One region of the Paenibacillus sp. FSL R5-0887 genome, then DNA from elsewhere that is predicted to be linked to it. Evidence: riboswitches for the same ligand, from Rfam matches in the RefSeq annotation. Region 1 holds a riboswitch; each other region holds the start of a gene.

Region 1 (10,630 bases):
TGTAGGTACACCTGAAGAAATCGCACAAGTTGCGTTATTCCTGGCTTCGGATGATTCCAGTTTTGTAAACGGAGCTATCATCGCTGCTGATGCGGGTTGGACTTCTGCATTCTAAATGTTGGTTGTCTACCTCTGCCTCAACAGTTTATCCACGGAGTCTTACGGACCCAGATGATGTTATTCGCAAATTTTCAGCCTTTTGAGAAGGAATTCGGACTCCAGAGACGCTATTTCATATAAATCGGCCCATATTTTGTGTTTTCGCGCCAATAGCTGCAGTGGAGTCCGATAGCAATTCAAATGTGGAATAATGGCGCATTTAAGGTCTTCTGGGTCCGCTAACCAATTTTTTGGGGCAAAATGTTATCGGATTGAACGCAGGGGTGCCCCAGCACGCTACCATTTTGCCAAATGATGACCCAAACGGGAGGCTACATAAAACTCCGCTAGAGATTAATCTAGCGGAGTTTTTTCTACGCTTGATATTTCCAGGGGAACCCTGCAAAATAGAGAGAATGCTAACTATAGAGGAGTTATATGAAATGAACGATGTTATGGTGCGGAATCATGTAAAAGTCATTGGAGCAGGAGAAAAAACTATCCTTTTTGCGCATGGATTTGGGTGTGATCAAAGCATGTGGCAGTTTATCACGCCATCATTTGAGAAAAAGTATCGAATCGTTCTATTTGATTATGTAGGCTCAGGCCATTCAGATTTAAGCGCATATACATCGGATAAATATCATACTCTCCATGGTTATGTACAGGATGTACTAGATGTTATCGAAACATTTGAACTCAAGGATCTTATTTTTATAGGTCATTCTATTAGCTCTATGATCGGTTTGCTTGCTTCAATCGAGCGGCCGGATTATTTTGATAAAATGATTATGATCGGACCTTCCCCACGTTATTTAAATGAGGGAGATGCTTATTTCGGGGGCTTTGAAAAAAGTGATATTACTGAGCTTCTGGATATGATGGAGATGAATTTCGCGGGCTGGGCTAGCTTTATGGCTCCACTTGCGATGAATAACCCTGACCCGATGTTGACTAAACAGCTGGAACGAAGCTTTATTTCGGCCGACCCTATTATCGCTAGAGAATTTGCGGAAGTTACATTTTTTTCGGATCATCGAGAAGATCTGCCTAAAGCGACAGTGCCTACACTCATATTGCAATGCTCGGATGATAGTATCGTTCCTATAGAAGTAGGAGAATATTTACATAGACATATGAATAATAGTACGCTCCGGTTAATGGAGGCCAAGGGCCATTATCCACATATTAGCCATCCCCAGGAGACCATTACTTTGATTAATGAGTACCTTGGGTGAGATGGAGAAGATTATGGTGTTGAAAGGATATTTAGACAATGGATGACCGGTTAAAATATGCGCCATGCGGATATGTTTCCATTACCCATGAAGGAATGATCCTCGATGTGAATCAAACCTTTTTGGATGGGATGGGATATCAGCAGGTTGATTTGGTAAATAAACACTTTGAATCTATCATGTCTACAGCCAACAAGCTTATTTTTCATTCATACTTCTATCCTTTTATCAATCTGAATGGACATGTAGAAGAGCTATTTATCAATTTGAAGGACAGCAAGGGGCAAGCCGTGCCTTACTTGTTAAATGGCAGACGCCTTGAGTGTGAAGGTGTAGAGGTCATTGATTGTATTCTCGTACAGATGGGCAAACGTATTGATTATGAGCTAGAGTTACGATCTGCGAAGAAGCAAATAGAAGAGGCATATTGGGAAAAAGATCAGGCGCTGGCAAAGCTCAAACAAATCCACCTGGAAATCGAGCAAAAGCAAGCTGAATTACTGGAGATGAATGCCGTTTTAGTAGAGCTATCTACTACAGACAAGCTTACTGGATTAAAGAATAGAAGGTTCCTGCAAGAAAAGCTGGAAGAACAGATTGCAGCGTATCACCGTGATCAGGCGCCTTTTTCATTATGTATTCTAGATATTGATCACTTTAAAAAGGTGAATGACACCTACGGTCATCAGATGGGTGATTATGTCCTGGAGAAATTGGCGAGTATCCTGAAGTCCCAATCTCGTAAAGAAGATATCGTAGCTAGGTATGGTGGTGAGGAGTTTATCCTTCTGCTGCCTAATACAGATTCATCGGATGCCACGGCTATAGCTGAGAGTCTACGACAATTCATAGCCAGCTCCACTTGGGAGATTGGCAGCATTACGGTAAGCATTGGCATAGCTACCTTTGAAGCAACTGATACAGACATCACTCTTCTGGAAAAAGCTGATCAAGCGCTTTACGTTTCTAAAGAACAGGGGAGAAATCGCGTTACGCATATTATGGATTTGAGTGAAAAGCTTCTTTAATTGGAGGCTTTTTTTGTTATTTATAAACGATACATCCTCTTTGCTCTAATTGCTCTAAAATGTCTGTTCCCTTCATGCTGTGATTCCATCTTAAATCCAGTTTCTCTAATCGTCCAAGCTGTAAAAGGGAATTCGGAATTTCATGAATGGATCTCCTTTGTAAATCGTATTGGCATCAAGCCTATGTGACAACGTTACGATAGAATATAACAGGATGATGATTTATTATCAGTATGTTGGCATACAAAACTATGGAATGTGGATCATGCCTACATTATCTATTCGGGGATTATGGCGATCTGGAAGTGATCCATCCCTCCAATATAAGAGTGCTGTCTGCGGTGGCTATGAATGATACTGTATTATTTGAGATTAAACATGAGCCTTTTAAGCAGATGCTTGCCGATTACCCGTTGATTAAGGAGCAATTGATGCTGCTGCAAATGGACCGTTTATTTTTATCGAATCGGTTATTATATGAAATGAAATTTCATGATGCGAGAGCGCGTGATATGATCGGAACGTTAAGGGAGACGGCTACCCTTGTGCTTAAAGATCTGCAAGAGCAAAAGATTATTGAGATTCAACATCAGCAGATCACCGTGTTAGACCCGGCGTATTTACTGGAGTATACGGATTTCGATTGAGAAGAGCCGTTCCGGGATCTTTTTCAGAGAATCGATTATTAAAGGGGTTATGAATGTGGCTTGTAATCATTGTGTAGTAAGAGAGCTGAATTTTCAAATCAAGGCTCATGGTGAGCTTAATCTTAGGGTTTTACCTGAGGTTATTCATCACTTGAGTAGAAGTAATACGATACATAAGGTGGAAGAAAATGTGATTACAATTAAGGAGGCTGGGGTGCGGGATTTTCTGGATTTCTGTATTGACCATATGGAGTCGGAGCAGCTTGAATTCCGTATAGATGACCAAACATGGAGACCTCTATCCGAATTACCCACTGTACTTGATATGGAGTGGATTGATGAGGTTATCACTAAGGGTCTTGTTACTTGCTACTTCCAACCGATTGTGAACGTAAGGGAAGAGATTTTTGCATACGAGCTCCTATCCAGATTTAAAAAAGAAGACGGATCTCTTATCTATCCTAATGAGATTTTTGCGGCGGCACGGAATCGTGGGCGTTTATATGCTTTAGACCGGTTATGTAGAATGACGGCTGTAAAATATGCTGCACCCTTAAATAAAAAAACGTTTATTAATTTTATCCCAACGTCGATCTACGCTCCAGAGTTCTGCTTAAGATCAACCGTTGAACTGGCCAATCAATTAGGCGTCGATCCTTCTCTTTTTGTCTTTGAAGTTGTTGAGACGGAGAAAGTGGATGATCTCGCTCATTTGAAAGCTATTTTGACATATTACAAGGACCGGGGATTTGAATACGCTTTAGATGATGTTGGTGAGGGCTTCAGCACGATCGAGATGTTATTGGAGCTTAAACCCCATTACATGAAGCTGGATATGAAATATGTTCAGGGTGTGTCCAGCGATCTGAACAAACAGAAAATAGCAAAGCAATTTTTAGAAAAAGCTTTAGAAATCCAATCCGTTCCTTTAGCAGAAGGTGTGGAGTTTAGAGAGGACTTTGAATGGCTTAAGCAGAGTGGTTATCAGTTGTTTCAGGGCTATTTATTTGGAAAGCCTGATCCTATTCCCAAACAGTAATCCTAATGAGTATATATCCGTCCAGAGGATGAGATGAATTTCAGGTCAGAGTCTGAGTACAGCCAACCCCCGGGGTTGTATAATTTAGGTAATTTGAAAAGGGGGACGGGATAGATATGAAATGGCATCAATTTGTAACGCGCTGGGCGGATTCTAGGGGCTTTGATGGACGAGAGATTGATTATCAATGGCCTTCTCCCTCATTTCCGGTCATCAGTATTCGCAGTAATCTAGGGCGATACTCAGGTCAGGCGTATGGCCGTGGAGGTAAACCCCGTGTGAAGACAGCCGTTGGATTAATCGCTATTGGAGATGTAGCTGTTGGCTTGATTTCCATAGGTGCGATAAGCGTGGGCGTATTATCCTTAGGAGCAATATCACTGGGAATGTGGTTAGCGATCGGAGCAATAGCACTTAGCTGGCTTGGCTTCGCAGTGGGAGCGATTGCGATTGCAGGCGTGGCTGTAGGAGCGATCGCAATCGCGGAAAAAGCGTTGGGGGCCATCGCCATAGGGGATACGGCATTTGGTGCGATAGCGATAGGCAGGATCGCTGGGGGTGCCATAGCTATCGGACAATGGGCATATGGTGTAATCGCAGTTGGCGAACATGGTTTCGGATTAATTCCCGTCACGGGCGATGTGTGGAATTGGTTCCGGCGTTTGTTTGGATCGGGGAGTTAAGTAGACCTACAGTCCTAAAGGATGCCCTTCTCTTCCGGGATAGTCGATAAATAATATCTATCACATAAGAAAAACTAATTGCAATTACCTATACTCATTTCATACCAATTAATCATGCGATCAGATCTAGGCTTATGTTACTCTTTGAATGTATTCGAAACTTCATAGGCAAACCTATGGAAATGTAGGGACGCAAAGCTATAGGGACTAAGGTTATCATAACTATTGTCAGCCAGCTGCCAAAGAGTGTGTAACGCTTTTTGTTAAAATATAAGAAAGTATAAGTTATAAAACTATACTTAATATCTTATATTTCTCGCTTAAACGCTTACCGTCCTTATAAGGACGCCGAAGGCGTTTATGCTTGTTAAGGTTTAATAAAAATTAAGTCTTAATTTTTAGGCGACTTTATACGCAATCAAGCTACTCTTTTGGGGTAGTTTTTTTTGTGCCCATTTTTGGGCACTGGAGAGATTCATATGACATCTGGGGGTAAGAAGAGATGAAGAAAATGATTGCGATCGCTACATCGGCGGCCATGTTGGCCAGTTTTTCGAGTGAGGCAGGTTATGCTTTAGCAAGTGAGGCAAGCAAGGTAAATGTAACAAAAACAGTGGCGCAAAGTAAGGTTAACTTATTAAGCAACGCCTCGGTTATTCCGTTTGAGCTGTACGGCAAGGATGCTCTAAATGCCTATAATGAGGTTTTTAGAATGAATCCAGCAAATATTAAATCCATCACAAATAACGGTGGCAACTACTCAGGCTCGCCTATAGCTAAGGCTATGGATGGGGATATGAGCACGCATTGGGAGACTGGCAAACCGAATAGTTCAACGTTTACGAATGAGGTTGTGTTTGTTTTCAATGAGTCCACTGAATTAAATAGAATGGTATACGCGGCTAGGCAATCCGGTGCTAAAGGTAAAGGTTTTGCTCAAGAATTTGATATCTACGGCTCCACTACCGATGCGGGTGATTTTACGCTCGTGTCTTCTGGAGAATATACAGGCTCAACCGGTGATGTAGTGGAGATTCAGTTCGCACCTACGGCTTTTAAGAGACTTAAATTTGTCTTCAAAAAAGCGAACCAAGATTGGGCGAGTGCTGCTGAGTTTTCTTTTTATAAAGAGGATAGTGTTTCTGCTAAAATGAAAAATTTATTTACAGATGATACCTTGAGCCAAGTTAGTGCTGCCTTTGATACGGCAGAGAAATTAACAGCTTTAGAGAATGAAGTGCAGGCACATCCACTGTATGCGCAGTTTAAAGAAGAGATAGAGAATGCAAAGATCCTTTTGGAGAACCATCAGGTAGAGGCAACGGCAGCCAAGGTTTCGAAGCTAAAAGGGTATGGAACAGCCTATGAAAATGCCTATAGCCAAGCTTATAGAATGCCGAATGCAAACGTATCAAAAGTAACGGTGAACGGTGGAAGCTACTCAGGTACGAAGCCTGAATATATGCTGGATGACCAGCCCACTACGCATTGGGAAACGAACAAAAACAATGATGCAAGCTTCACGAATGAAGTTGTGTTTGAACTAGCGCAAGCGGAAGTGCTGGACAGAGTAGCTTTTTTGGCTAGAGATAACCGCAAAGGATTCCCAGAGGCTTTTGAAATCTATGCATCAGAGACGAGTAAAGGAGAGACCTTCCAACTTGTATCTAGCGGAACCGCGATTAGTACCAATGACTTTCTGGAATTTAAATTCGAACCGAAGAAGTTTAAAAGATTAAAATTTAAGTTCACAAAAGCTAATATCAACAGACCTTTTGCGGCTGAATTTAGATTTTATACAGAAGATAAAGTAAGCGAAGCTGTAAATGGTATTTTCACAGATGGAACGATGAGTGCGGTTGTGCCTGCTTATAATAACGTTGCAAAAATCAATGCACTAGAGGAAGCGGCAAAGGTACATCCGCTCTATCCAATCCTGAAAGATTCTTTGGATTTAGCTAAGAAGCTAGTGAATGGTGAAGTTCAAACCGAAGGCACCATCATTGAGGCGGAACAACGTGGAGATATGAAAAAGCATGCGCAGGAAAACCTGAGAATTGGTTTTGGTACGAACAACCAGCCTACAGGTCTCGTTGCAATGCCTGGAGATACGATCAACGTTTATGTGGACGCAGCTTCTAACGATAAGCTACCTTCTTTAGTCTTTTCTCAACAAGAGGCCGCTTGGAATGTTTGGGCTAGAGGTGTGCAATTGCGTCCAGGTAAGAACATTATAACCGTTCCTGAATTTGCTACGAATAGTTATTATGTACATGAAGTGACTAAGGGCGGAACAGTGTATATCGTCAATCCATATACAGCTGAGGAACAAGGGAAAGCGCCATTGATCCGCTTCGAAGGTTTAGAAAAGATTCCTTTTATGACCAAGACCACGGATCCAGAACAATTCAAAACCTTCTTAATCACATACAAACAAAGACTGGACGAAGATAAAGCGGCTCATCCAAATGTTCAAGATCGTAAACTCATAGATGTGGTAGAAATGGCCAGCGATCATGTTATATTCACAGGAACGGCGACGGAGGCGTACAACAAATATATTACGCAAGGAAATAACCCGCTGGACACCGTAACTGGGTATGACACCTGGATGAAGAGCATTTTTGCCTTCTATGGCTTGGATGGCAGTAGCGAGATTCATGATGCCAAGCTAATTCGTGAGAATATTCGCTTGATGCAGCCTTATGGTGCGATGTATGCAGCGGGAGATCATACAGGGATCCAACTTGGAACAGTAGGAACCATGTTAGGTGATTTTAATAAAGCCTATCCGGGCTGGGGACTGAATCACGAAATTGGGCATCGCTTGGCTATGGGTGAACGGGAATATGGCGAAGTAACTAATAATATGGTGTCTATGTTTATGTCTGTCGCAGCGAATTCGATAGATAATCGTATACCGTATGAATCAGATATCTATAAATATGTCCTCGAAGAAAACAAAGTGGTTATGAATCAGCAGGGCTTATTTGCACAACTCGGAGCCTATTGGCAGCTGGAGCTGGCACATCCGGGATACTGGACAGAGCTGACCAAGCTATATCGGGAGCGGAAGGTCACCCTTACCAACGGTGACAATTCCAAGCAGCAGTATTTGGTGGAGTTCTCCTCCGAAGTACTGGGATTAGACTTAAGCAGCTATTTTGCCAGACATGGCTTCACTGTGAATCCTGAGACAAAAGCGAAAGTAGCCAAGTATCCGGTACCGCAAAAGTTATGGTATTTAAATAACTCGGTGATTAATTATGAGGGAACTGGAATAGCGGATAAAAATCTGGCCATTAAGGTTAATATCACACCTAACACCACGGCTAGAACGAACACGTTAAGTTTCAGTATAGATAAAGAGCTTAAGCAAGACTTTTTAGGATATGAAGTGTATAGAAATGATGTGTTAGTTGGTTTTACAGGAACTGACCAATTTGTGGATCAGAATGTAGATGCGAGTATCAACTATACGTACAAGATCGTCGGTTATGATAAAAAGCTGAACCCACTGCAGCCCGTACAGGTTAAAGCCTTTAAGCCAGCCTTGTCTGTTGAAGATCAGCTCACTTTAAAGCTTAATCAAACCTTTGATCCGATGAGCTATGTAAAAGCGGCTAACTATCTAGGAAACGATATTACTGCAGATGTCTCTCTGAAAGCCAATAACGTTGATGTAACGCAAAAAGGCAACTACGAAATTGTATATGAAGTGAAAAGCGAAGGGGTTACGGAAACGAAAACCACACAGGTTACGGTAACGAGCGACTACGCCTATATTTCCGATCTCAATGCCAAGTCAGTCGTTGTAGGCTGGGGTGAATTAAAGAAAGATAAAGCCGTTTCCGGGGGAATCATAACCCTTGTTCGCCAAGGATTGGCTGCGACGTACGCGAAAGGGATTGGTGTTCATGCCAACTCTGAGGTAGTTTACGATATTGAAGGTAAGGGTTACGACTTCTTTGAAAGCTACATTGGGATCGATCAAGCCATGAAAGGGAAACCTTCCTCGGCTACTTTTGCAGTGTATGTGGATGGAGAACAGAAATTTGAGAGTGATGTTTTCCGGGCAGGAACAGAACATCAATTTGTGAAAATCCCTGTGACTGGCGCAAGAGAGGTGAAGCTGGTTACAACAGATGCTAAGGATGGCAATGCTTCAGACCATACGGTATGGGCGGATGCGAAGTTCTCAAATAATTCAAGCAAACCTACCATTACAGTACCGGAAGAGACAACCTTCGTTAAGCTGAACAGCGAATTTGATGTGTTGAGCGATGTAACAGCTTTTGATACGGAAGATGGTAACTTAATTGGAGCCGTTGAAGTGCATTCAAATGGATTCACATCAAGCAAAACAGGGACTTACAACGTCGAGTTTTCAGTTACAGACTCAGATGGGAACTCCGCTGTGCAGGCCAGAAAGATTGTTGTATACAGCGCTAGTAAATACCTGAGTGATATAGATTGGCAATCGGCAAAAACGGATTATAATGTGGTTCGAAAAGATAAGGCTAGCTCTAACAATCCGATTAAGCTGCTGGTAAATGGCGAGGTCAAAGAGTTCGCTAAGGGCTTAGGAACCCATGCCAGCTCTGAAATCGTGTATAATCTGGCGGGTGCAAACTATGAATATTTTGAAACGTATGTAGGGGTTGATAGAAATATCCCTGAGCAAAGCAACTCCAGTGTAATTTTCAAAATTTTTGCCGATGGGGCAGAGGTTTATAACAGCGGACTGATGAAATTTGGTACAGAGGCCAAGCTTGCGCGGTTACCTGTTAAGGATGTAAGTGAATTGAAGCTGGTGTTAGATAATGCAGGTAACGGAAATGCTTCAGATCACGGTGATTTTGCTGATGCGAAGTTTATGATCTTGAACAATACACCAGAGCTTACCATACCTAAATCTGTCTCAACCAAAGTGGGCCAAGCGATTGATATCAGTGAAAGCTATTCGGCAATGGATTCGGAAGACGGTGACTTGACGGCTCAAGTGAAGGTCACAGGCCAAGCGCAAGTTAAATTCAACCGGGCCGGAAAGTATCCAATCACTTACACAGTAACAGATAGTGATGGAAATAAGACCACGAAGATTAGAACTATAGCCGTAGTAGACATGACGGACTTTACGTACCTGACGGATTACGACTGGAATTCTACTCAGAACAGCTATACTGCACCTTTGAAGGATAAATCTATTAGTGCAAATACGCTGAGATTAACAGATGAGAACAATCAGGTAGTGTCCTATGAAAGAGGAATTGGAGCGCACTCTAACTCGACGATTGTATACAATCTAAGCGACAAAAACGCGGACTATTTCACTTCCTATGTAGGTGTAGATAGACAAATGTACGGTTCTGTTGGTTCGGTGAGCTTTGAGGTGTTTGTCGATGGAGAGAAGAAATTCGATAGTGGGGTCATGGGTTCGAGAGATCCGCAGAAATTCATCGAATTGGATATTAATGAAGCAAAAGAACTGAAATTAGTCGTCACAGACGGGGGAAATGGCAACGGATCTGACCATGCTGCATGGGGTGGAGCCAAACTACATTTCGCGAATGGAGATCACTTATTCACTAGAGATCTCGAACAGGCGATTGCAGCGGCTAAAGCAATTTCTCTAGAAGGCTTCACACCTGAGAGCATCGCGGCATTTACGTCCAGCCTCTCGATAGCAGAGACAGTGTTGGCTAACTCTTCTGTTACGCAAAGTGAAGTAGACGAAGCTGTAGCAGCGTTGCAACAAGCAACCGAAGGTTTGGTCCAAATAGATCTTACGCAAGTAATTACTGTGGCGGACCCGTATTTAAGTGCTTCGATCAAGACTACATTGGGCGTAACTGGAGAATTAACATTAGGTGATATGTATAACCTTACAACGTTA
Region 2 (10,630 bases), 820 kb from region 1:
CCGGCTTTGATGGGATTGGCTCCACCTCGCGGCTTCGCTTCCCGTTGTACCGGCCATTGTAGTACGTGTGTAGCCCAGGTCATAAGGGGCATGATGATTTGACGTCATCCCCACCTTCCTCCGGTTTGTCACCGGCAGTCACTCTAGAGTGCCCAGCATTACCTGCTGGCAACTAAAGTTAAGGGTTGCGCTCGTTGCGGGACTTAACCCAACATCTCACGACACGAGCTGACGACAACCATGCACCACCTGTCTCCTCTGTCCCGAAGGCCGCCACTATCTCTAGTGGATTCAGAGGGATGTCAAGACCTGGTAAGGTTCTTCGCGTTGCTTCGAATTAAACCACATACTCCACTGCTTGTGCGGGTCCCCGTCAATTCCTTTGAGTTTCAGTCTTGCGACCGTACTCCCCAGGCGGAGTGCTTACTGTGTTAACTTCGGCACCAAGGGTATCGAAACCCCTAACACCTAGCACTCATCGTTTACGGCGTGGACTACCAGGGTATCTAATCCTGTTTGCTCCCCACGCTTTCGCGCCTCAGCGTCAGTTACAGCCCAGAAAGTCGCCTTCGCCACTGGTGTTCCTCCACATATCTACGCATTTCACCGCTACACGTGGAATTCCACTTTCCTCTTCTGTACTCAAGCCACCCAGTTTCCAGTGCGACCTCAGGTTGAGCCCAAGGTTTAAACACCAGACTTAAATAGCCGCCTGCGCGCGCTTTACGCCCAATAATTCCGGACAACGCTTGCCCCCTACGTATTACCGCGGCTGCTGGCACGTAGTTAGCCGGGGCTTTCTTCTCAGGTACCGTCACTCCGATAGCAGTTACTCTACCGGACGTTCTTCCCTGGCAACAGAGCTTTACGATCCGAAAACCTTCATCACTCACGCGGCGTTGCTCCGTCAGGCTTTCGCCCATTGCGGAAGATTCCCTACTGCTGCCTCCCGTAGGAGTCTGGGCCGTGTCTCAGTCCCAGTGTGGCCGTTCACCCTCTCAGGTCGGCTACGCATCGTCGCCTTGGTGGGCCGTTACCCCACCAACTAGCCAATGCGCCGCAGGCCCATCCCTCAGTGACAGATTGCTCCGTCTTTCATTCTTCTCTCAGGAGAAAAAAGAAATTATCCGGTATTAGCTACCGTTTCCGGTAGTTATCCCAGTCTGAAGGGCAGGTTGCCTACGTGTTACTCACCCGTCCGCCGCTAAGTCATTTTGAAAGCAAGCTTTCAAAATGACTCCGCTCGACTTGCATGTATTAGGCACGCCGCCAGCGTTCGTCCTGAGCCAGGATCAAACTCTCCAATTAGTATTGAAAAGAGCGATATGCTCATTTTGAAACATCTGACGAGAAAATTAATTCTCTAATTTGGATTTCACTTGCGTGATTTCCTACTCACTCGTTGTTCAGTTTTCAAAGATCAAGTTCTCGTTGGCGCCGTTTAATGTCTCAGCAGCAACTCTTATAATATATCATGTTGTTTTCAGAAATGCAAGCTTTATTTTTCGAAGCTTTTTATCAGCCTCGTCTATATCGCCTGTACGCTGTCTAACAACGCTTACCTATAATACCCCAACTATTAATAGAAAAGCAACCCCTAATATAAAAATAAACAACTAGCTTAATAATTAAGCTAGTTGTTTATTTAATAGGGTTATATTTCTAGCGACGAACTTAATAGTATTTTGCCGCAGTATATTTGCTTGAGGCTTTAATTAAATCGGTTTTCTTATCACTCTTTGAAAGTCCTGCATCCACTGTAGTATCAATGGTAACCCACTTCCCATTAAGCAACACTTCGTTCCAGGCATGATATTGCGTAACGTAGCTTGTATTCCCCATTACCAACTTAGCAGGAACATCTACACTCCGCAGCATTGCGGCAAAAAGAGAAGCGTAATCATAGCAAATCCCTTTTTTAGTAGTCAATGTCTTATCGATGCTTGGAATATAATCAGTAGTTACACTATTAGCAAGAGAGTAATCATATTGTACATTCGCAACTACATAGTTATAGATCGCTTTAACTTTCTCTTCGTCTGTTGTTTTGCCTTGTACTAATTGTTTAGCTTTGACAATCGCTTTATCAGAAGAACTCCATTTCACATTCTGTACGGAGCCCAAATATACGGAATTCGAGTCACTCATGGTTACGTCTACTACTTCGGAATATAACGCTTTGTATTTATTGCCGGTTGTATTCTCCAGAACAGAAACCTTATAAGTCCCATTTCCTTGTTGCAAAGGGAAGTCCTCAGCTTGTCCAGAAGCATACAAGTTATATGTATAGCTGCTGTTATCTTTGGTGATCATGAGTTTGATTCTTTTATCTTTCGGAATATCATAGTTAATACCAATAACACCTTGAGCCACTTTGGATGTAATCAACCAGCTGGCATCTGCACTTGCAGCTTGAGCTGTACTTACCGGAACTGAAGTCATTAGGACGAACAACGCCACCAGCATAAAATAAACCTTTTTCACGGATAAAACTCCTTTCGGTAGCTGGCTGCCATCCTTTCGGGAAGGCCCTTTAGCTTTGCGTCCCTACCTTTCGATAGGTTTGCCGTTATCGTATAAGCTCTATCTGTTCTAGCTTTACTAGATATAATTGATAGAATCCATTTGAAACAAACAAAAAAAGCCTCTTCATTCGGTAGCTGGCTGCCATCCTTTCGGGAAAAGGCCCTTTAGCTTTGCGTCCCTACCTTTCGGAAGGTTTGCCGTTATCGTGTTTAGCTTTCATAGTATAATACTATCATATTTATAGTTGTGAACAAGACCTAATTTACTAGATTACCCATTATTTTATAAATATCTCCCGGTATTTGTGTTTTCTTGTCATTCACTATTCTCATTTTGTTAATTTGGCATGAACAATCAGCCGATGCGTTGGATTCACTAGCGGATCACATGTAATCAGAGTAAGAATCTTATCCTTGTCATTCCCGTCAAGAACGGAGACATCACTCGGATCTACAACAGAAATATCGTATACCTCATAGTTAAACACCTGATCACTAGTCTTTACCGTGATAACATCCCCCACAACAACCTCATTCAATCTGTTAAACAAACGACCCGTAGTTCGAGCCCGATGCGCCGCGATTGCAGCATTCCCGATCTCTCCAAGGGGTGCCGTTTCTTTCATATGGGCTGCAGCATGTTTCATATTAGCTTTTGTAGCCCCTTCTAATACAGGCAGCTTCAAATCAATCTTATCGATTTCAATTAGTGCGATTACTTTGCCACCGACTTCAATCTCCGGTTCAGGCTTTTCTGTCTCTTGGGGTTGGGGCTGTGCCTGGGCATCCAGAACCGATTCCTCTGCTAACAGCTGAGTAACTTCAGCATACCTGCTCCTCAGATCTGACTGGGGAGTACTATCGGCAGTGCTTAGTTCAGCCGTTTCTAATAACTTCTCCTGCTGCCTGTCGTTGTACCATTCGTTAGCTGTCGGATATAACATGATAAGTATCCCAGCCAGTATGAGTAGATAGGAGAATTTACGCAATGTTATTCACCTCCGTATATTGTTTCTATGGTTATATACAAATCAAGCAGAAACAGCTACTTGCCTTTAAGCATAGCAACTCCTTCTGCCTGAAATTAATGTTTAAAATACCCATTTACGACTTCCAAAGAAATTGATGATCACCGTGATAAAGGTAACCAGCACCTTCGAGATCAAGACTTGAATACCTAGTTTGTCTGTCAACAGATGCATTAGCAGCAGTGATATTCCGAGCACTACCAGATTCAGCACGATAAACTTGACCAGCTGCACGCGGTCGAAGCCTTCTTTATTCCCCCGGTTGCGATCACGAAAGGTAACTTTTTTATTCAAAATAAAGCTATTCGCCGTGCCTGCACTATAGGAGATCACCTGCGCCAATGCGTATACCATCCCTAGTGAATTCAACAATGTAAAAATCACAAAATCAATAAGCGTATTGAGCAAACCTACGGCATTAAATTTGAGGAACTGTATGAATGCAGCGCGCAAGTTCTTATCTGACATCATTGTGGTCCTTCCGGCGGTCCAGTTGTTCTTCGTTCTGGTAGCCTTTAGTCTCACTAACAATATATAGCGGTCTATCTTTAGACTCGTCATAAATCCGTCCGATATACTCCCCAATCACACCCAACAGCATCAGAACGATACCGTTAAAGAGCAGATTAACGCCTACAATGGAAGCCCAGCCCGGAACCGTCCAGGAGGTAAAAAATATCTTTTGAAACAAGACGAAAAATAAATAGAGAAAGCTAGAGAATGAAAGGAAGAATCCAATATACGTAGCAATCTTAAGCGGCTTATGTGAAAAAGAGGTGATGCCATCTAACGCAAAACGAATCATTTTCTTCAGCGGATATTTGGTTTCTCCGGCAAAACGTTCTTCCCGTTCATATTCCACCATAGTCTGCTTGAAGCCAACCCAGCTCACCAAACCTCTGACATAGCGGTTCTTTTCTTTAAGTCCCCGCAGGACATCACATACCTTACGGTCAATAAGACGGAAATCGCCTGTATCCGTAGGAATATCCACACTTGTCATACTGCTGAGCAGGCGGTAAAAAAGCTTCGCGGTGACCTTTTTGAACATCGTTTCTCCGTGGCGCTTCAGGCGTTTCGCATATACAACGTCGTAGCCCTCTTTCCACTTCTCGATCATTTGCAGAATGACCTCCGGAGGATCCTGAAGATCAGCGTCAATAACAACAACCGCTTGACCTTCGGCATAGTCCATGCCAGCTGTAATCGCTACCTGATGTCCGAAATTACGCGAGAAGTCAATCAGCTTGACATGCTCGTCTCGTTCACAGATCTCCCGAATCATCTGGGCGGAACGATCACGACTGCCGTCATTGACGAAGACCAGCTCATAAGTATCGCCGCACTCGTCCATTACTTTTTTCAAACGTTCATAAGTATGGCTAATTACTTGCTCCTCATTGAACATGGGTACAATCACACTATATCTGGCTTTCACCTTTATTCCTCCTACAAGCTTTTTGGAGCGTTACATCCATCTACACTTCATAATAACGCTGCATGCATAAACTTATTTTATAGATTTTTATTAAATCCTAGAAAACCCAAGTAGGGAACCAACGCAGCATATCTTTCACGTAATCTCCACTGACCTGCATCCCTGACAGTACCGGGTAGAAAGCGATAAAGAGCAGCAAAGCAACGGCTACATAGACATACTGTACGTAACGGGCCTCAGGGAATTTACTATCCAGCAACTTCATTATATATACAATACCAAGAATCATAAATGGTACCATAGCAAAATAATGGTAAATAAATGTTTCTCTTGGGACAAGCATCCACGGAACATATTGCGAGAAGAAGGCGATCCAGATCATGTAGAGGTTCTTATCTTTACGTTTCAGCGTAATCCACAGCGTTGCCAGCATCGCAAAAATACCCGTCCACCAGATAAGAGGATTCCCCATAGTCACTATACTGCTGACCTGACCTTCCGGCAAACCTTCACCGCCGCTAAAGAACCAGACCGGTCTCTTCATAAACGGCCATTGCCACCATGAGGAAGCAAAAGGATGTGTAGCTACAAGCTGGCTGTGGTAGTTGTACATATTCTTTTGGGAATCAATCAAACCTTTTATAGTGAAGCCCTCTGCTGATGCAGATAACCCCGGCACAAAAGATAAGCTATAAATAATTACTGGAATAATTACAAAGAACCCGATACAACTAGCCAACGTAATAATAGTCTTTTTCCAAAAAGAATCTACTGCTTCACGACAGGTGCCCAGCAATTCCTTGTCTTTAATCTTCCCCTCTGCCAGCAGGCGTCCGGAGGCTTGGTATTCTCTGTAGCGTTCAAAAAGGGAGATAGCCAGCATAATGGCCAGCCCTGCTCCTCCATAGAGCACAATCCATTTCGAAGCTACGCCGATTCCGAAGAATAAGCCAGACCAGAATAACGGAATTAATGTTTTTCTTAAAGGCTGCTTGTAGAAATTCATTGTGTAATACCGCTGCATAAAATAGAACATCAACATAATGAAGAATACTCCGTATACGTCAATCGTGGAGATTCTTGTCTGTGTGAAATGCATGAAATCCAGTGCAAACAATCCTGCCGCGAGGGCGGCGTATTTGCTTTTCTTAAACAAACGCAGCGCCATTACATATATAAGAGGTAACATGGCAACTCCGAACAAGGTTCCGATAATACGCCAGCCGAATGGATTGACTCCGAACAGCTCCATACCTATGGCAATCAAAAGCTTGCCAAGCGGTGGATGCGTATTCTCGTAAGGCACTATCCCGTGTGTATATTCATAAGCTGTTCGCGCATGATAGATCTCGTCAAAATAAGTGCTATTCATAAAGTTAGAATATTTCGGAATGAGCGACTGCTCGTCAAAAAGATTGGCCGCTGCTCCTCTTTTAGGTACTGCGTTAGCATCCGGTGTCACACCGGCAATAGGAAGGGGGATTCTTTCTCCCCCCTGCTCATAAAAGGCCATTTCGTTCAAAGTGAACCCTGGAGAGGTAACTGTAAACTTCACATATCTCGCAGTAACGTTCAGGGGTTGGCTTTTCCAGATGAAGACATTCCCGACATCCTCACTGACATCCATCGGACTGCTCCAGACCTCAGGATTGTCGCTGAATTCCAGCTTGAACTTCCCCGTGCCCACGCCTCCAAAGATATTGACCCGTTCCAATGGTTTACTCTGCCCCAAATCTACATAGAAGCTTTCACCACTGGCAGCAGGCTCCCATAAGGTCTCTGGAGATTTAGTAGAGCCAAGATTATATAAAGCAAGCGCTGCGTAAACGGCCGTAATAGCTATTATGCATATCCAATCTATACGCTTAAACTTCATCGTTAAATCGCCCTCCCTTCTGATGCGGTTTAATTTGCCCGACAACTCTCAAATCTTCTTCATATTGTTCTTCCGGTGTAATTGGTGCTGGAAGAGGTTTTATTCCCTTGCGGACATACACATCGTATCCGATATTCAGCATATAAAGCAGTAATGCTAGATTAGCTATAGCAGTCACTAATACGATTCCGTCTGCACCCGGGCTAACATCTGCATTCAGGTGGGATAAGGTGTACGCCACATTGATGTATTGCGTTAAGCTGAATCCGAGAAATAGCGATAAAAAGCGGCGGTCCCGACTTTCTATATAAGTAAACAAACAAAGAATAAGAGCAGGGAACATATAACGTTCATGCATTTTGGTGCCAAGCACAAAGACCACTACTATAAGCACCATCCCGATAAAATAGGATTTGGTCAGGTCCAAGCGATCCTTTTTAAAGGAATAAAATGCCGCAACAGCTACAGCCACTAAAATAAATATGAAGCCCCATACACGGTATGGAATGCCAAGCCAGGTTAGATCAAGGGATGACCACATCGGATCAGTCAGTGCATACAGATTAAATGCATTCACTGAAGAATACGGATAGGAAGATAACGTACTCTTGTAAAGATCAATAATCCCTACCAGACCTCCGTTATTCCAGAAAAACGGTGCCGCAAGCAATCCGAAGATCCCTAATCCATACAAAGCTCCGAATCCAAGCTGCTTCCAAGCGCGGTGATGATAAAAAGCAAACAATAATACCGGCGTGAATATCAACGCTTGCGGTTTAATTAGCGTCGCTAAAGCAAACAAAATTGCGGAGCGAACAAACTTTTTGTTCGCAGCGCCATGGATACTGAGCAGCAGGAAGATCAAAAAGAATGAATCTGCTTGTCCCCAAGCCGCTGAATTAATAAGTACCGCTGGATTAAACAGAAACAACAACATTAAGCCGAAAGCTATTCCTGTGCCGAGTTTTTTGCGTGACATTTGATAAATGAAGTAGCCGAGCACCAAATCAGAAAGGATCGCAGGGAGCTTGAAGAGCAAATTCTCTCCAGCTGAGCCCTGAGTGAATCCTAAAACGCCACGAATGGCGCTAAGCACGTACAATATGTACAAATAGCCAGGAGGATAATCGGCAAAATAACCTTCTTCATAAAATTTGCCTGGACCTAAATCCACCATACGCTGTCCCCAAGAAATAAAGGTATTCATATCATTCTGATATCCTTGCGCGGTAAGACCAATCCACACTCTCAGGATAAAAGCAATTCCGATGGCAATGCTCAGCCATTTGGAATAAATATTCTCAGGCTGCTTCATAAGCTTCTCACTACGGAATGCCTTAGTATAAAGCACTGCAAAAAACACGCTAAACAGCGCTGAGATCAGCAACATCTTAGTTGGAGATACTTTATGTGGAGTGTCTGCCTTCTTGTCGCCGGCATCTGGACTAACCGCTGAACTATCCAGCGAAATGACGTTAGCCCCTTCAGGAGCCGCGTCTAATTTTTCTACAGCAAAATCATCAAAATAAGCCTTACCTTGAATCAAGCTAGAGTAGCCGCCCAGACTTGCGCCTATGCCAAATGACTTCTGCTCCGGTCCTGTCTGGCCGATATATTCAAGATACTGCCATTCACCTGCCGTATCAGTTACGCTGGGATACCCCCCGCCTACTCCAACGGCAAGAATGTTGGCGCCCATTCCCTCTCCTGCTGTACTTCCTACTTTGATCCATCCAGAGATTTTATAATAACTATTCGGCGTAGCCTCAATCGTCTGCACCCATTTCGAATGATTGGGCTCGATATTCTCAATGACTGCCGCCTTGCTGCCGGAATGAACTTCCTCCGATTGGATTGAAAGTAGGCCTGAATTATCTCCTGAAATCCACATATCCTTAGTCCAGTTAGAAGGCGCATCATCTCCCCCCTCCTCAAAGCCAGGGTTCTGCAATAGATTCCCCTCTGCATAAATGCTTGTTACAGGAAGCACAAACAATAACAGCATCAATACAGTCATTACGGCCGCACGTGTACTCTTGATCATCGTCCCAACCTCACCTCGTCCTATATTCATCTTAGTCCAGCCAAAAGCATATCCCTTCTGAAAAACAACTCCCGAATTAGTGTATTTCACCGTTGCTAAGAAATCATTTGGATTGATTTTCTCATAAAAGAGCATATAAATATAGGGTATGTTAACCTTATCTGGATCGCAGACCCTTCCATCCACAATATTCCATTCCATAGAATCGCCCTAAGCTTCAAGGCTCTTATATAGACTCTTATATAGAATAGAAGAATCGCAGTGGCTAAAGCAAATACCGGAGCAAAAAAACAGGCCATTCTATCAGCATAAAGCGAGAGAACTAACAAAATGGTAAGACCATAGGAACACCTAGGGGTTTGAAGTATTTTCAGTACAAAATAAACAGAGATCAGGATCAAGGAGGGAACAAATTGGACTCTAACGCCAAGGCTGCCTCGTCCTGAACATCACCTCTTCAACAATATAATCTAAATCATAGATGATGAAAAGCTAGAAACATAGACTAGCCTGAATGGTTAAGTGCCAACAAAAATATAAAAAAAGGGCCCCCTCAGTTATGAAGGAGCCGTTGAATGCACATCTGTATGCTATATATGAGTTAGCCCGCACTACCAAGAAATACATAACGGAGAATAATCAGAATAGCAAGTACCCACATCATCCAGTGAATATCGTATTTTTTCTTGCCAGCAAGGTTAGCTACACAAGCAAGGATTACATAAGTTACGATACCAAAGGAAATACCATTAGCAATATTATAAGTGAAAGGCATGATTACTAGAGTAAGGAACGCTGGAATCGCAACAACCATATCTTGAAAATCAATTTCGCGAATCGATTGTGCCATGAGCACGCCTACGACAATCAATGCTGCGGCTGTAGCAGATCCAGGGATCAGAGCTACTATTGGTGCAAGAAACAACGCAAGCAAGAAGCACACACCCGTTGTTACAGCTGTAAGACCTGTACGTCCACCTTCAGCAACACCTGCCGCGCTTTCTACAAAAGCAGTAGTAGTGGAAGTACCCAATGCCGCACCACCAGCAACAGCAATGGCATCGACAAACATTGCATTACCTACACGTTTGTTACCTTCTTCAGGGTTGTCCATAATACCAGCGCGTTGAGCAGTACCTACAAGTGTACCAAATGTATCGAACAATTCTACAAAAGTGAATGTTGCGATTGCTGAAACAATACCGGTGTGCAGGATACCATCCCAGTCAAATTCGAAAAAGTTCAATTGCGTCAGGTCAGGCACCCAAGGGGTTGTCGGACTGGACAAAGAGCCAAAATCAACTACACCCATCAGTATACCCGCGAGGGTTGTACCCAAGATACCGAATAAAATCGCACCTTTAACTTGCAGTACCATCAGGATGGAAATAAGAAGCAATCCGATAATTACCAATTGTACATCAGTGTTCTCTAGGCTACCCATATGAATAATTGTTTCAAAGGATAGGACATCTGTGAATGTATTGGCGGAAATATCTTTACCAGCTTCGACACCAATCGTCATCAAACCACTGTTCTTAAGCCCAAGGATTGTAATGAACATCCCGATACCTACCGTAATGGCATGCTTCAAGCTGTCAGGAATGGCTGTCAGTAAGATCTGCCGCACTCGGGTAACCGTAAGCAGGATGAAGATCAAACCGGAAATAAATACTGCGGTCAGACCCATTTGCCAAGTGAATGGATGTTCTGAGGTTG
Region 3 (10,630 bases), on a different contig from region 1:
TCACAAGGAAATAAGATTTGATCTTCGATACAATAGGTGATCATCGTTTCTGCGGTATGGAGATACGGTGTTTCTTTAAACAGCAGCATTTTCCCGCCAATATCCAGCTTATCTCCGTCTTTAACCACCAGGAAGTTCCGGCTATGAAGCTTGTACATTTCCTGCAATTCGGGAACAGCAATCTCGGTGCATACGATCGTGGCATTTGCAGCCTTGGCAGCGAGAGCTGCCAGTCCACCAGAGTGATCAGGCTCTGTATGATTAATTACAATGTAATGGATATCTAGAAGATCAATCATTTCACCCAGACACTCGGCATATTCACGTCCGAATTCCATGTCTACGGTATCAATGACAGTTGGCTTACCTGTTTTTAATAAATAAGAATTATAGGTAGTTCCTTTTGCCAGAATCAGGCGGTGAAATGGAACCTGGCGGTTATCGATTTTGCCTATCCAGTAAGTATCCTCGGCGATTTTTTTGAATTGTGTACTCATTTCTTTAACCTCCAATGTTTGATTGATAATGTTTATCAACAACCTTATTTTATTATGGCTGCCAAACAAAAAAGAGGATTTGAATCAAATTATAAAAGTTTGAAAAAAATGAATACCTTAAATTTAGACGATCTAAATAAAGTGATTATGCGTTGAGTCACATTTTAAATAAAAAGCCACACAAATGTTTGCACTTCGCCTTAAAGAAAGAATAACCCATAACAACTTTATGCCATATCCTAATGAAAATAATAAAAAGGTGGATATCCATGACTGAAATACAAATAGCTGCTGTGGGAGATCTAATGGTCAAACGTTATATTATTTCGGATGCTAAACAGCCTGACGGAACCTATTCGTTCAGCCCCCTGTTTGCAAAAGTAGCTCCTTATCTGAAACAGGCTGATTTGACGATTGGCAATCTCGAAACCACCTTTGCTGGAAGCGGCCCCGAATGCCGGAAAAGCCCCCGATCAGGCGGTCCGATATTCAAATGTCCAGACGAACTGGCCCCTGCACTTAAGGAAGCCGGATTCGACGTATTAGTAACGGCCAACAATCATTGCATGGATTATGGTGCCCCGGGTCTGGTTCGGACGTTACGAGTTCTGGACCGTAATGGAATCGACCACACGGGAACAGCTAAATCATTAGAAGAATCCAAGAGAACGCTTATTAAAAACGTCAAAGGAATTACGATTGGCATCCTCTCCTACACAGCAGGAACTAACCGAATTCCTGTACCAGTGAGTAAGCCATGGCTGGTTAATCGGATATCTACGCCCAAGATCATTCGGGAGATTCGAGATTTAAAAAAGAAAGTCGATCTAGTCTTGCTTTATCTGCATTTCGGAAGCGAATATCGTTACACTCCAAACAAGAGGCAAAAAGAGCTGGTCAATCTCTTTTTTAAAAATGGCGCCGACATCATACTGGGGTCTCACCCACATGTTCTTCAACCGTTAGCACTTCGTGGAAAAAAACAATTCGTTATTTACTCATTGGGGAATTTTGTTTCGACTAAACTAATGAATATTCCTTATACACAAAGCGGTATCATTCTTACGCTTAAAATAAAGAAGGATGAAAAAGGACACACGAGTATAACTAACGTAGGTTACATCCCGACTTGTGTAGATCGAAGAATAAAAAGCGGCAGGAAAATTACAGAGATCATCCCCATCCGCGACGCATTAAAGAGAAGCGACACCGACATAAAAACAGAGCGGCGAAATCTCATGAATCGAATGTTGAAACATACGACAACAATCTTAAAGAGGGAATAGAGTCGTTACAGAAAAATAACGTTCCGCGGAATTTACCGCGGAACGTTATAGATTTAGACCTCAAAACTGTGTTTGAGTTTAGCGTAAACGATCAGGCATCATTAATTTAAGGAATTCTAGAATACCATTCTCTACTACGAGTTCTTCTCTATCTTGATCAGCAAGTACTCTTCTGATGAGATCTTCTTTACCCTCCAGTACTTTACTTGTCCAATGAGGATCAATGATAAGAGACCGTCCTACTGCTACTAATTCAGCATTTGTCAACGTGTCCTCTGCGTCCTGTTTGGTACGGATATCTCCTACCCCAATTAAAGGTATACGGCCATTGATTTTCTCATTTACATATTGCAGGATTGATTTTTCTTTAAAATCTTCTGATGCAGATACTTTCTTGAAGTCCCCTAATGAAATATGCAGATAATCCAGCCTTTTATCAGCTAATTTATCAATGAGATAAAAGGTATCGGTGATTTTAATTCCAGGCTCTTCATATTCTTCTGGAGAAAAACGATACCCGACAATAAAATCCTTAACCTCTGAATTGTCAACGACAGCAATAACTGCATCCACTAATTGGTTAATGAAATTAAATCTTTTCTCTAAGCTTCCTCCCCATTGATCTTCACGACGGTTGGAGTGTGGAGAGAAGAATTGTTGGATTAAATATGTGTTTGCTCCATGAATTTCTACCCCGTCAAATCCAGCTTGAATAGCACGTTGAGTCGCTTTTTTAAAATCCTCAATTACACCGAAAATTTCATCTTCTGTTAATGCTCTTGGAATTTCTGCATTCGGGCGTTCGGCAGCAATGGCGCTGGAGGAAACGGGTTGTACGCCACGCAATATTTTTGAATCTGTCATTCTTCCTGCATGGAATAGCTGTAAAATAGCTTTTGTTCCATTTCGTTTAATAGTAGATGCTAATCGGCTAAGGCTAGGAATAAATTCATCGGAGGAAACACTAAGTTCACCTTCCCATCCTTTTCCACCCTCTTGTACATTTGCTGCCGCAGTGATGACCGCACCTACTTCGCCCGTTCTTAGCGAATAGTATTTCAATTCATCTTGTGTTACTACACCGTCATAAAAGCTCATTCGCGTGGTCATTGGAGCCATAACCACTCGGTTTTTTAATGTCAGCCCTCTGCGAAAAGTTAATGCTGTGTCTAGTGCTATCATCTTTTTCCCAACTTTCATTAAATTATATTTAGATAAATTATTATATACATGCGCATACATATAAATTACAGCAATGATTTATTCTTGTCAACTAATAAAGAACTGCTGTTGGATACAACAAAAAGCGCTGTTCCGCTGAACAGCGCTTTTCGCTCGTTATGAATCGTCCTTATTATTCTAGTTCGGCCGGTTTTACAATGGCTGCACCTTTATTATTTTTGGAATATTTAGCTTCGATTTTCGTGGTGTATGTATCTTTAGCTCCGTCACTTACCAGCACATAACTCAGATCGACTGTCAGCTTTTCCGTTTGCCAGGTCTTAGTATTGACGAATAATTTCCACGTTACACTTTTGGGTTGAACTGTCTCACCATCCCAGAGGTTCTCCTGGTCATAGAGTTTGATTATCCCCTTAGCTGCTGTCGGATCGGTTACCGTGAATTGTAAGACTGTTTGTGCGCCAGCAGTGCTGACTTTCATGGATTTTTTATAACTTTTGACCGAATCAAGCATGGAAACAGGATCGTATTGGCCTTTAGAGTAAAAGGCATCCCATTCCGTTTTCTCCAGTCCAAGCCAATATTGTGCATCAGGATCGATTGGCTCCCCGTCATCGTCGTAACCTTCATCTTCAGATTCATCGATCAGTTCACTTCCGTCTACAAGATAGTAAAACTCCTTGTCATTGGCATATAGACTGTACGATGTTTCTAAAAGACTACTAGCGACAGTGCCTGCTGCGGCAAAATTCGGCAGACGGTTGATATCCAGCTTCAGAGTGTTGGTGTTGCTGATACGCACCCCGCCGCTTTGAATATCCTGTTTTTTGGTCACATCCAGATGGAAATTCTTTATTGCTTTGGAGGCTGCCGTTACTTTGCTGATCATCTGATCCGCGGTTACTACTGTTGAGGTAGCTGCAGACACTACTCCTGGATTAGACATCCATCCGATCGTTCCGGACAGCAATAAAGCACCTACTGCCAAACTAGTACCTATTGTTTTGAAAAAACTGTTCATGTACTTCCCCTTTCGGCCCCTTGCGATAATGTAACGCCGTATAGGTCGAAATAATAAAAGAGCTCAAAATAGACTACATATTTTTAGAGCTATCCTTTATGCTTCATAAGACATCCCTATGGCGGCCTGGCGATCATTTCCTTCTGTCGAAAGGCTTTAGACCCATGGCTTTGTGTCATCATCTTTCGATGATTTTACCTTTAACGCGGACATTCAATTAGTTTTAATTAGATTACGGACGCATGTCCCACCGCTAATTTTATCATGGTTATAATTACCTGTAAACGACTTATCTTCCATTCGAATTCGCTATGATATTCAGAAGAAATACTACAATCAAAATGAAAAATGAACGATTACATACGCTTATAAGTCTTATTAATGAGAACAGCAAAGACAGGGGGTGCAGCAAAATGAGTGACCGGGAAATTTTCGAGCTCTATAAAGAACAAGTATATTATTTTTGTTACTACTTAATGAAAAATCAGGCAGATGCGGAGGATATTTCCCAAGAGGTATTTGTAAAAGTTATCTTAGCGGATAAGTCGAAGGTAAGAAACTTGAAAGCTTGGATTTTACGAATTGCTTCGAATGAGTGCAACAGTGTGATCAAAAGGCGTAAGACGGGGTGGATGAAAGAAGTACGTAATTATTTACTATCCAGGTCTGAGGAATCAAACCCTGTAGAAAAACGTTTGGATCGACAGGAAACTAAAAAAGAATTACAAGGGTTATACAGTCAGCTTCCCGACAAAATCAGAATGGTAGTAGTCCTTCGTTTTATAAACGAATTGACTGTACCCGAGATCTCTAAAGTTATGAGCATACCCGAAGGAACTGTAAAATCCAGACTGAACAAGGGACTTAAAATACTAAATAGAATGGGTGGAACCCAACTAAAGGAGCTGAATAGTAATGAGTCTGTATATTGAAAAAGATAAACATATTCCCCGACCGGATTATGATTTGATGTGGACTGCCATAGAACAAGAAGCTTATAAACGTCAAAGAAATCTGCATGCCTCCCAGAATACTCCTAGGTCTAATAAAAAGGTTATTCCTATCAGTATTGTCTTCTCTTGCCTCTTACTTGTAGCCATTCCTGTATTCGCTAGTATGACGATTAATTGGGATAAAATTGGTGGTCGAAGTGTGAGCAATGCATTAAATAACGGCATCGGTCAACAGTATAATCTTCAAACTTCCAGTTCAGGAGTAACAATGAATTTGAACGGTGTTGTAACTGATGGAGAAAAAATGAAAATGCTGTTATCACTTGATACTAAATCTGATCTATCCAAATATACTGGATTTGCTACAGAGGAAAACATCATGACTAATGAATCCGGTGCCAAGGCAAAGGTATACGGTTATTTAGAATACGATCCTGAAAGCCAGAAACTCATTGGAGTATATGAGACACCTGATACATTAAAGGATGATAAAAAGGACTACAGGTTTGAAGCACGGAATCTCATTTTTTACCGTGATCAGAATATTCCCTTACAATCTAATCATCAAGCAGGGGATACTATCGATACTGGAGTTAAGCAATATCCAAGCATTCAAATCGAATCCGTTCGACATGTTTCCAATCAAACCATTATCCGTTACAAAGTCGCTGCATCACCATCTGACTTAGGACGGGGTAATCCACATTTGGTAGTTAGTACTGGTGGTCAAAAGAATGAAGCAATTCCAACCATCATGCCTAACGAAGGATCGGATTTATTTATTGAACAGGTTTTCAATATAACTGAATCAGATTGGAAGGAAGCTAGTCTTCATTTTAGTTACATTGAAGAAGCGAAACGATTTTCAGGTACGTGGAAGTTCGATTTTAAAGCAGATGGACAAAAAGCAAGTGAGGCGATTTACACTAAGAAACTGTATAACAGTCCTGAATTTCAAGAAAAGACCGGCATAACCTTAGATCAGCTAGTGGTTACCCCTTTGGATATCCAAATTCTAATAGATGAAAATGATTCGCTTAAAAAAGGAATTGTCCACTATAATACCGCTCAGTTGGTTATAGGTGATCAAACAATCACTGGGGGTTGGAATTTGAAAGGAGATCATTCCGAAAGCTACCAGCATTTATTTCAATTCGAATCTCCGGAATGGTATAACGACTGGTCCGATGTTCCAATGAAACTTATATTAAAGGATGCTGTCATTGAGAAACGTGATACTACTAAGAATTGGATCACTATAAACAAACCTAAAGAAGAAAAGCAGTTCACTTCACTTGATGTCGATGGGTTAAAAATTGAATTCACTTACTATACTGAGGGCGAAAATTTGATTGTCGAATCAACATCCAAATCTTCTGGCTTCAAAAGCGTTAACCAAACTACGTTACGGATTAATGGCAAAGAAGTGGTGCCTGAAATTACACCTAAGGGCATGATATCTACAGGAACTAATATTGATAGCTACAAAGATATCCCTTTCGACGAAAAAATCGAACTGAACCCTGGTATCTATAAATATAGCGATCCTAGCCGGAACGAGGAAATTAAACTTTAATACAGGAAGTTAATCTATGTCCCGCCCTTTCTAGTTAATCCTAAGGGCGGGTTATTTATGGATAAAATCATTTCTGTTTATGTATCTCTTTTATTTCCTTCTCCACAAAAAAAGCATAGAACGGACTCAAGTCCGCTTTATGCTTTCCATTATTAAGATAAACAATATTTAACCAGCGCATCTCGCACACCATGCTCGTTGTTAGACCCCGTGACAGCATTCGCTGCCGCTTTGACCTCAACCGGAGAATTATCCATCGCAACGCCCATACCCGCGTATGTAAGCATAGAAATATCATTAAAATAATTACCGATCGAAAGAACATCCTCTTGCGGAATTCCCAGCTTCACAGCCAGATTCTTTAAGGCGTTGCCCTTGGAGGCTTCCGGATGCATCAAATCAACGAAAAATTCACCACTGCGCAAAATATTGTACTCATGGGTCCAAGTGCGCCATTCACGTTCAGCTTCGTCAAGGATTTCTGATTGTGTAAATACAGTAAACTTAACAACCGGTTCACGGAAATCTTCCCATGCTGGCAGTGTAGCCGGCACGATACGGAAGTGTTCATACATATAATTGGCTTCTTTGGTCAGGTTTTCTACATTATCTACATACATATCAAAAGCCGTATTCACATCATAATGAATATCATGCTTTCTACAATAATCAATATAAGGGTCAAGACCACGAGCATCCATACCGTATTGATGCAGCACTTCCCGATCTTTCACACGAACCGTTGCAGCTCCGTTATGACCCAGCACATAACCAGACAACCCCATTTCCTCCATAAAAGGAATCGAGTTCTGCGGACTGCGGCCGGTACATAACACGATTTGTCCTCCAAGACGTGTAACCTCAGCAATGGCTTCTTTATTCTCAGTGCTCAAGTGGTGATCATCATTCAACAGTGTACCATCTACATCTAGTGCAATCAGTTTGTATCTCATACTCCCACCATCCTTGTCTTTCTTTTTCTATATATATTGAACCTGGCTATTTGAGTTAAGTTTCAGTCGCAACTGCGGTGAATATTTGGACTTCCAGCCGCTGTTGTTTCCAGATTTCTTGATTTATACCGTTTACTAGTGGTTGAAATCCGGAAACAAAGGCGGCCGCTATCGCTCTTACAGTTCCAAATTTCCCCTCCGCCACTCCATTCCCTTATCCCAAGTTTCCAAATTCAATTTACATACCATTTTTTCTCTATATTATTGTTCTAATGCTTCTGTACTTAAGAGTGCCAGTTCCTCTAGCGTAAGTTCACGACTAGCTCCCAGTGGCAGGCTTTCGTCCAGCTTCAATTCTCCCATAGATACTCGTTTCAGAAAAGTGACTTTTTTGCCGACAGCTTGGAACATTCGCTTCACCTGGTGAAACTTTCCTTCTGTGATGATCAGCGAAATATGTGAGATTACTTTACTGCCGCGTTCTCTTCCCAATATAGTTAGCTGTGCAGGTAAAGTAACATATCCATCTTCCAGCTCGACACCTGCCGCAAAAGCCGCTACATCGTCTGCATCTACGTCTCCCTCAACTGTAGCTTCATACGTCTTAGGGACATGCTTGCGTGGCGATAGTAGCTCGTGAGCAAGCTTTCCATCATTGGTGAGCAGAAGCAGCCCTACTGTGTCCTTATCTAACCTTCCTACAGGAAAAGGTTCAAACTGTACATATTCCTGCTTTAAAAGATCCAGAACGGTCCGATCCCGCTTGTCCTCTGTTGCCGACAGAACTCCCGGTGGCTTATTCATCATAAGATAAATAAATTCACGATAGGTAACAAGCTCGCCGCCAACCACAATTTTATCGTGATACGGGTCTACATGAAATCCACTATCCTTGACGACTGCACCATTCACGGTAATTAAACCTTGCTTGGCTTGTTTACGAATATCGCTGCGTGATCCTACCCCCATATGGGACAATACTTTATCTAAACGCTGCTTTTTTGCAGTTTTCCCTGATAGGCTCATTCTTACATCCACCTCCAGCCTGCGGGATATTCATTCTTGAGCACACCGTCCTGCCACTTCCCCCAGCCTGCACTATAACCATCTATGCAGACCAGTACGTATCCTTTTTGGGTAGTTCCTATTTTAATAGAGAGACGTTCTTGACTAATCAACAATGTCTCTCCTTTAAGATAGGAAATAGCTTCATTACTCGTACTGGAAAGTGAGACACTTCGGCAGCTCTCTTCAGGGTGTAACGCGGTAGCCATTGGATGTCCTGGGATAAATCTGCCGTTACGGACATGTCCTACATACCATCCTGGACGAATCGCCTTTAATCCATTTAATCTTTCCTTAGGTAGTGGGGAGATGTACAGATGATCACCGAAGAAAATCGGATACCCTTTTGGCTCCCAGCCAAGCTGGTCTTTTATAAAATCTCCATATGCAGCCAAGGCTTGCTCTTCTCCTGAACCTTGACGGCCACGTTCAGCGCCAGCAGCAGATTTATTAGAGAACTTACCTTCTTTCCCTCGTCTGGCTTCTGGTTTGTTTGCGGATTTAATATGAGCAGTGCCTTTTTTATTCGTATTCCGTGTAACTGCACTCAACTTAACTTCGGCTTGATCACGTTCCTCTGCAGATACCTTTGGCCCCACATGCTGCAGCACAGCCATGAAATGTCCTTCACCTTTTACTTTATGCGGCCATAGTCTTGCTGTCCCTGATAGTTCTCCAAAACCAGGAGCAAATGAGCCAGTGCCTCCAACTGTAATCACCGAAAACTGTGGATGTTCAGAAATAAACTCCGCTATAATTTCTTCATTTTCTTCTTTAGCAAATGTACAGGTTGAATAGACAAGTGTACCTCCCGGTGCCAACGCTGTTGCAGCAGAACGTAATATATCCCGCTGCATGGCAGCATATTTGGCAGGTGTACCTGAATCCCACTGCTTCACCATGTCTTCATCTTTACGGAACATCCCTTCACCTGAGCAAGGAGCATCAATCAAGATTTTGTCAAAATAAAGCGGGAATGCCGCTGCAATATGATCTGGACTTTCGTTTAGTACGATACCGTTGCGCACCCCATATAGCTCTAGATTTTTGGCTAAGGCTTTCGTGCGTTCTGGATGAAGATCATTGGTAATCAACAAGCCTTCTCCTGAGAGCTTGGCAGAAATCTGTGTGGATTTGCCCCCAGGTGCAGCGCATAAATCAAGAACACGATCTCCTGGCTGTACATCAAGCAGTTCCACAGGTGCCATAGCGCTTGGCTCTTGAATGTAATACAATCCCGCGTGATAATGTGGATGTTTACCTGGTCTGGCCCCATCCTCTGTATAGAATCCGGTTGGACACCACGGAATGGGTTCCAGCTCTAAAGTGGAAAGAGCTTGCAATTTCTCCACTGAAATTTTCAAGGTATTAACACGAACGCCTCCGTTAGGGGTCTCCTTGTACGAATCCGCAAATTGATTATAATCCGTTCCCAGCAAGTCCATCATACGCTCGCTGAAAGAACTGGGCAGTTGTGCCGCCATGATGCCGTCCTCCTGATAGTACTGCTAAAATTTAGGTGTTTAAAGATTCAAGGAACACCCTTACGGGTGTTCCTTTGGCAATACTCATTTATAGAGGATCATTATTTACGATGAGAAGAGGTCGGTCTTTGAGGACCTCGTCGTTGAGGATTATTCGGTGTGATCACCTCAGCCGCAGAGTTCACTTCATCCGCTAGACCTTGATCAATGATTTCTATAGTCAGATCATAATAAGAAAATGGCTGCTGCTCACACGACTCCATGCGGCGAACATAATCCTTCACTTCCACCACTAGCTTAGCCAAATTAATGCCGAGTGTCACTGCTGAATATTCTTCCAGCTTGGCAGCAGCCCCGCTTAGCATAATCGTTGCACCACGCATATTATTATTGCGGCAATGGTACAACCCAACAGCTACTTGGAGAAGTGCTTTGTACAATGGGTCGCGTTGCTTGGCAAGCCATAGCTCTTCGAGCACCTCGTGACATTCGAAATAATCCCGGTCACGATTAAAGTACACTAGATACGCCAAGTACAACGGATCATAAGCCATCCGGCAAACTATCCTTTTTAGCTGCGGAGAGAAGTCCCCGTACATGATCCAGAAGCTCC

Evidence for each region. A riboswitch is a leader RNA that binds a small molecule or an ion and turns the genes downstream of it on or off. The one in region 1 is predicted to bind cyclic di-GMP.
Region 2: linked by a shared signal. The riboswitch ahead of MKY14_RS24205 (transglutaminase-like domain-containing protein) and the one ahead of MKY14_RS27775 (NPCBM/NEW2 domain-containing protein) in region 1 are both predicted to bind cyclic di-GMP.
Region 3: linked by a shared signal. The riboswitch ahead of MKY14_RS01430 (DUF6612 family protein) and the one ahead of MKY14_RS27775 (NPCBM/NEW2 domain-containing protein) in region 1 are both predicted to bind cyclic di-GMP.

Annotation. Positions count from the first base shown of each region.
Region 1 covers NZ_JBBOCE010000002.1:2,232,230-2,242,859, forward strand. The annotation lists gene MKY14_RS27745 (SDR family oxidoreductase) at 1-115, shown strand, start outside; gene MKY14_RS27750 (alpha/beta fold hydrolase) at 543-1,337, shown strand; gene MKY14_RS27755 (sensor domain-containing diguanylate cyclase) at 1,376-2,365, shown strand; gene MKY14_RS27760 (Crp/Fnr family transcriptional regulator) at 2,599-3,012, shown strand; gene MKY14_RS27765 (EAL domain-containing protein) at 3,203-4,051, shown strand; gene MKY14_RS27770 (hypothetical protein) at 4,168-4,734, shown strand; cyclic di-GMP riboswitch class I at 4,892-4,978, shown strand; gene MKY14_RS27775 (NPCBM/NEW2 domain-containing protein) at 5,237-10,630, shown strand, end outside.
Region 2 covers NZ_JBBOCE010000002.1:1,417,098-1,427,727, forward strand. The annotation lists rRNA gene MKY14_RS24200 (16S ribosomal RNA) at 1-1,308, opposite strand, end outside; gene MKY14_RS24205 (transglutaminase-like domain-containing protein) at 1,675-2,484, opposite strand; cyclic di-GMP riboswitch class I at 2,498-2,578, opposite strand; cyclic di-GMP riboswitch class I at 2,653-2,735, opposite strand; gene MKY14_RS24210 (class D sortase) at 2,855-3,514, opposite strand; gene MKY14_RS24215 (GtrA family protein) at 3,617-4,024, opposite strand; gene MKY14_RS24220 (glycosyltransferase family 2 protein) at 4,011-4,991, opposite strand; gene MKY14_RS24225 (phospholipid carrier-dependent glycosyltransferase) at 5,089-6,867, opposite strand; gene MKY14_RS24230 (glycosyltransferase 87 family protein) at 6,857-9,112, opposite strand; gene MKY14_RS24235 (NCS2 family permease) at 9,513-10,630, opposite strand, start outside.
Region 3 covers NZ_JBBOCE010000001.1:314,539-325,168, reverse strand. The annotation lists gene MKY14_RS01445 (FprA family A-type flavoprotein) at 1-497, opposite strand, end outside; gene MKY14_RS01440 (CapA family protein) at 767-1,783, shown strand; gene MKY14_RS01435 (NADH-dependent flavin oxidoreductase) at 1,862-3,025, opposite strand; gene MKY14_RS01430 (DUF6612 family protein) at 3,138-3,986, opposite strand; cyclic di-GMP riboswitch class I at 4,104-4,195, opposite strand; gene MKY14_RS01425 (RNA polymerase sigma factor) at 4,400-4,918, shown strand; gene MKY14_RS01420 (DUF4179 domain-containing protein) at 4,902-6,515, shown strand; gene MKY14_RS01415 (Cof-type HAD-IIB family hydrolase) at 6,668-7,468, opposite strand; gene MKY14_RS01410 (pseudouridine synthase) at 7,730-8,494, opposite strand; gene MKY14_RS01405 (RsmB/NOP family class I SAM-dependent RNA methyltransferase) at 8,497-10,017, opposite strand; gene MKY14_RS01400 (DUF309 domain-containing protein) at 10,119-10,571, opposite strand; gene MKY14_RS01395 (GTP pyrophosphokinase) at 10,561-10,630, opposite strand, start outside.